One region of the Eubacterium album genome, then DNA from elsewhere that is predicted to be linked to it. Evidence: predicted binding sites of a transcription regulator. Region 1 holds the regulator's gene; the other holds the start of a gene.
What was found. Region 1 encodes Rex, which represses fermentation and respiration genes when NADH is low (regulators of the CRP and FNR family bind a similar motif). Its sites were predicted from a motif close to ATTGTTAANNNNTTAACAAT; they were not measured.
Positions count from the first base shown of each region.

Region 2: the regulator Rex is predicted to act here: its motif matches at 1,088-1,107, upstream of N5B56_RS08285 (acetyl-CoA C-acetyltransferase).

Region 1 covers NZ_JAODBU010000008.1:47,837-51,058, reverse strand. The annotation lists gene N5B56_RS09010 (NAD(P)H-hydrate dehydratase) at 1-1,052, opposite strand, end outside; gene N5B56_RS09005 (redox-sensing transcriptional repressor Rex) at 1,066-1,704, opposite strand; gene N5B56_RS09000 (ABC-F family ATP-binding cassette domain-containing protein) at 1,901-3,222, shown strand, end outside.
Region 2 covers NZ_JAODBU010000007.1:150,788-154,009, forward strand. The annotation lists gene N5B56_RS08280 (transglutaminase-like domain-containing protein) at 1-991, shown strand, start outside; gene N5B56_RS08285 (acetyl-CoA C-acetyltransferase) at 1,301-2,485, shown strand; gene N5B56_RS08290 (enoyl-CoA hydratase-related protein) at 2,756-3,222, shown strand, end outside.

The DNA of each region.
Region 1 (3,222 bases):
CCATCTGCATCTATTACCGTGTTCTTTCTGCTTTCAAGAACTGCTTCAACCATATTTTTTTGTATTCCACCCGTTCCAATTCCCGGACCAATTGCAATAACATTTGCCCATTCTATACAGGCATCTAAAGCCTTTTTGTCAAAATCATCTGTATCATATACATTTACCATTGCTTCAGGTAATAGTTTTTGTATTACTTCACGATTTTCCTTTGCAGTAAATATTCTTACCAGTCCGGCTCCTGTCCTAAACGCTGCCTTTGCACATAAAAACGCTGCCCCTGTTATATCTTTATTACCTGCTATAACAAGAAGTTTTCCATATGTACCTTTATTAGAATAATTCGGTCGTTTCGGAATTAGTTTTAAATCATCGCTTGTGTGGTATTTATAAACTGTTTCACACTTCTTATAGGAAACATCCGGAAAACCTATATTATCAAATGATAGTTTTCCACAATAATCTGCTCCTGGATAAAGAACTGCTCCAAGTTTAAGTTCTCCAAAGCATACAGTATAATCCGCTTTAACAGCCACACCCATCACTTTTCCTGTATCTGCGTTCAGGCCTGATGGAATGTCTACAGCATAAACTTTAGCCTTGCTTTGATTTATTGCTTCAATTAACTTTTTGTAATCGCCATCTACATTTCTTGATAATCCGACTCCAAATATTGAATCAACAATTACGTGTTTCTTATCCATTTCATCTCTTGTCAGTCTTGAAGCATCTTTGATTTCAATTCCAACTTTCTGTGCTATCTCAATCTGTGTTTTGAATTCCTGTGTTGCCTTATCTATGTTTCCCATAATATAAATGCAGGTGTTATATCCATCTATGTATAACATCCTGCAAACTGCAACGCCGTCGGCACCATTATTACCAGTTCCGGCAATAGCAATTACCTCACTGTTTTTATCTGTTGTTTCTTCAATTAAATCAGCAACACTCTTTGCTGCTCTTTCCATTAATACTAAACTTGGGATTCCAACTTCATTAATTGTATATTCATCAACCTTTTTCATATCCGTACCAGAAATTATTCTTTCCATAGTACTTCACCTCTTATTTATTTTTATTTGCTTTTTCTGATATTCTATATGTAAGTTTCATTAAGCTTTCTGATAAATGAACATTCTCAACTATTATGTCATCGCTAAATCCTAAATCAGTGTGAGCAAAATTCCAAAATGCCTTCACTCCACATTCGACTAATTTTTCAGCAATATCTGTTGCCGGTCCTTTAGGAAGTGCCAATGCCACAATCTCAATATTTTCATTTTTCACATAATCTATTATAGTAGAAATGTCTCTGATTTCAGTCCCATTCACTGTCTTTTTACCAATTAAATCTTTATTTTTGTCAAATAAAGCCGTAATTTCAAAACCTCTGTTTCTAAAATTTCCATAGTTTGCAATTGCCTGTCCAAGATTTCCTGCACCTACAATTATCATCTTATGCGTCACATCAAGTCCTAATAATTTTCCGATTTCATCATACAGATATTTAACATTATATCCGTACCCCTGTTGTCCAAACCCACCAAAATTATTCAAATCCTGTCGTATCTGAGAGGCCGTAACATTCATCATGTCACTTAATTCTTTAGACGAAACTCTTTCGACATCCTGCTGTATTAATTCATCTAAATATCTATAGTATCTTGGCAATCTTGTGATTACCGCCTTGGATATTTTTCTCATTTCCGTTCTCCTTCGTTATTTAACCACTTCAATTATATGTTTTAGGGCAAACATTGTCAAATATTTATCATTCTTTTTGACACTGTTCTTTTACAGTATTTCATTGATTGTTTTAGCTTTTCGTTTTATAATCTTACGTGGTATCAGCCTATTTTTGCTGATTATATAAAAACACTACAAACACAGGAGGATTCCTATGATTTTATCATGCAATCATATAAGCAAGGCTTATGGTGAAGAAGTTATTCTTGACGATTGCAGTTTTTTTGTAAATGACCATGAAAAAGCTGCCATTGTAGGCAATAATGGAGCCGGAAAGTCTACTATATTAAAAATAATAATGAATGAACTTTCATCTGATTCAGGGGATGTAATTATCGGAAAGGACAAGTCTGTTGGTTATCTTGCCCAATATCAGAATTTAGATACAGACAATTCTATATATGAAGAAGTACTTTCCGTAAAGCAAAATATTATAGATATGGAAAATAAATTAAGGGAATATGAATCCTTAATGGCAAACGGATGCGACAACTATGATGATATAGTTAACAGTTACACGAATCTACATCATCAATTTGAATTGTTAAACGGATACGCATACAAAAGTGAGGTTGATGGTACTCTTCGTGGACTCGGTTTTGAAGACAGTGATTTTAATAAAAAAATTTCAACTTTATCCGGAGGTCAAAAAACCCGTGTTGCACTATGTAAACTTTTAATTCAAAAACCGGATATTATTTTATTGGATGAACCTACAAACCATCTTGATTTAAATTCTATCAAATGGCTGGAAACTTATTTGTCTAACTATAACGGAGCTGTTGTAATCGTTGCCCACGACCGTTATTTCTTAGATAAGATTGTAACTAAGATTGTTGAAATAGAAAATACACACTGCCATGTTTACGATGGCAACTATTCAGCTTACGCTGTTAAAAAGAAAGAACTTAGAGAAGCAGCAATTAAACTCTATATCAAACAACAGGCTGAAATAAAGCATCAGGAAGAAGTCATTGCCAAGCTTCGCTCATATAAACAGGAAAAGTTTTATAAGCGTGCTGAAAGTCGTGAAAAAGCTTTAAGTAAAATGGAAGTAATCGATAATCCTGATACATATGAAAATGCCATGACTCTTAGACTTGAACCAAACTGTACGAGTGGCAATGATGTTTTAAGTGTTTCAAATTTAGCAAAGTCATTTGATAACAAATCATTATTTTCCGATATTTCTTTTGAAATTAAGAGATGTGAACGTGTTGCTCTTATCGGTGATAACGGAACCGGAAAAACTACAATTTTAAAAATTATAAACGGACTAATTGCTGCAGATAGCGGCTCTTTTACTCTCGGAACAAATGTTAATATCGGATATTATGATCAGGAACATCATACATTAAATGATTCAAATACTTTGTTTGATGAAGTGAGCGATTCTTATCCTAATCTTACAAACACAAAAATCAGAAATGTGTTAGCCGCTTTTATGTTTACAGGTGATGATGTATTTAAACGCGT
Region 2 (3,222 bases), on a different contig from region 1:
GTCAGGGCAGGATGTATCAGAGTATTTTTTGACAGAGAGCAGAAAAGGATTTTGTGTTCATTTTGCTACAACTGCAACATTAATGTATAGAATGTGTGGAATCCCAGCAAGATATGTGGAAGGATTCGCAATCCCATCGAGTGCATTTGAAAGAGATAAAAATGGACATTATACGGCAGTTGTAACAGATAAGATGGCGCATGCATGGACAGAAGTGTTGAATTCATATATCGGGTGGGTTGTTAAAGATTATACAATAGCTGACACATCCTTAACTGAAGCTGAATCTGTTAATAGCCCGGAAGAAAAAGAGACTGAAAATTTAACTAATAAAATTGTAGAAGCAACAACTTCACAGACACAGGCTAATGAGACACAAAGCAATGAAAATAAAAATACTGATTTAGAAAATTCAAATGAGAGTGACACTAAAAATAGTGATAATACAAACATAAACGAAAATAGAAAAGTGATGGTTGGCATTATGTTGCTAGTTATAATTGCAGTCGTGATTTTATTTGTCGAATTTAATGCATTAAAGAAGAAAAAATTACGAAAATGCAGAAATATGTCTGCTGTTGAAGCGTATACTTATCTTTATTGCGTTGGAAGAAGAATGTGCGCAGGCAAAAATAATTTAAAAAGAAAAACATTAAGTGGTGCAAATCCAATAAATGTGAAGGCTAGAAGTTTAAATAAAGGAAACAGAGAAGAATCAAATATAAACAAGAAGAATAATTTGAATAAACAGACAATTGAATATGATGAATTTGAATATATAATGAATGAGTTGGATATTGTGAATAAAGAAGAGTGGAACTGGTTATACAAAAAGGCTTTGGAAGAAAAATTTTCTGATAAAAAGATAGAAAGTGAAGATGAGAAAAAAGCATATTTTATTTATATTAATTTTAGAAATAAATTAATTAAGAAAATGAAAAAAGATAATAGATATGGTAAACTAATTTGGCTTAGAATTAAAGGAATGTAAATTTTATAAACTATAGAAATGTTTTTCCTTTAATTATTTAAAAATTCGATATTTTTCACCTAATTTTTTATATTTCACTAGACAAAGAAAATATAATTTGTTAAAATTATAACAATCTCAGTGGACATAGGGATAACTGCGTGAATTAATGGTATTCACACAAATTTTACATATATTTTAAATGCGGTTTATTGCAAGATATATTGGCCTATGTTATCATTGAACAAGAGTGTGTCGTAAGGGATTACTTAGAATATATATTACAAAAGCGACGCGTAATTAAATTATTTTATATGGAGGATATTTATCATGTCAAAGAAAGTAGTTATTGCAGGCGCATGCCGTACAGCTATTGGTAAAATGGGTGGAGCTTTAAGCACAACTCCAGCACCTGTTTTAGGTTCTATCGTTATTAAGGAAGCTCTTAACAGAGCAGGCGTTCCAGCTGATCAGGTTGATCACGTATATATGGGATGTGTTATCCAGGCAGGCCTTGGACAGAACGTTGCACGTCAGGCAGCACTTAAGGCAGGACTTCCAATTGAAACACCAGCTGTAACAGTTAACGTTGTTTGTGGTTCAGGTCTTAACTGTGTAAATATGGCAGCACAGATGATTCAGGCAGGAGATGCTGATATCGTAGTTGCAGGTGGCATGGAAAACATGTCAATGGCACCATATGCTTTACCACAGGCTAGATTTGGTTACAGAATGAACAACGGAACAGTTGTTGATACAATGGTTAATGATGCTTTAACAGATGCATTTAACAATTACCATATGATGATTACAGCTGAAAACGTAGCTGATCAGTGGGGACTTACAAGAGAAGAATTAGATGAATTCTCAGCTAACTCACAGCAGAAATGTGAAAAGGCTATGGCTGAAGGAAAATTCAAAGATGAAATCGTTCCTGTTGAAGTTAAAACAAGAAAACAGACAATCATCGTTGATACAGATGAAGGACCAAGAGCTGGAACAACAGTTGAAACTCTTAGCAAGTTAAGATGCTGCTCAGGTAAGCCTGATGGAGTAGTTACAGCAGGTAATGCATCAGGAATTAATGATGGTGCAGCAGCAGTTGTAGTTATGAGCGAAGAAAAAGCTAAAGAATTAGGTGTTACACCAATGGCTACATTCGTAACAGGAGCACTTGGTGGTGTTGATCCATCAATCATGGGTGTTGGACCTGTTGCTTCTACAAAGAAAGCATTAGCAAAAGTTAATATGACAATCGATGATATGGACTTAATCGAAGCTAACGAAGCTTTCGCAGCACAGTCTGTAGCAGTTGCAAGAGACTTAAAATTCGACATGAGCAAAGTAAACGTAAACGGTGGTGCAATCGCACTTGGACATCCTGTTGGAGCTTCAGGTTGCCGTATCCTTGTTACATTACTTCACGAGATGCAGAAGAGAGACGCTAAGAAGGGTCTTGCTACATTATGTATCGGTGGTGGTATGGGATGTACTACAATCGTTGAACGTGACTAATAAAAAATAAATGAAATGCAGATGATGGATTGTTAATTGAAGTTAATAACTTTTTAATCTGTTAGAGAATAAGTTAATAATTTTTACATATGCATTTCGTCTTAAGCAATCAGGTGAGCTCTTTCACATATTGAAATAACGGTGATGGGGCTTACCTGTTTGAAGTGTAAATTGTTTTTTTGAGATGGCTCAATATAACAAATATTTTACTTTTATAGCCCAAAGCGTAGAATGCTATTTGCTTTGACTTTTATATTAAGGAGAATAAATATGGAATTTATCACATATGAACAGGAAGGATTTGTAGGTGTTCTTACAATCAACCGTCCAAAGGCACTTAATGCTTTAAATAGCCAGGTACTTACTGAATTAGAAGAAACAATTGATGCAATTGATATTAATACAACAAGAGCATTAATTATCACAGGTGCAGGCGAAAAATCATTCGTTGCAGGTGCAGATATAGGAGAAATGTCAACACTTACAAAAGCAGAAGGTGAAGCTTTTGGTAAAAAGGGAAATGATGTATTTAGAAAGATTGAAACATTAGAAATCCCTGTAATCGCTGCTGTTAATGGATTTGCATTAGGTGGTGGATGCGAAATTTCTATGAGCTGTGATATTAGAATCTGTTCTGAAAATGCAATTTTTGGACAGCCTGAAGTAGGTCTTGGAATTACACCTGGATTTGGTGGAACACAGAGACTTGCAAGAATTGTTGGACCGGGAATGGCTAA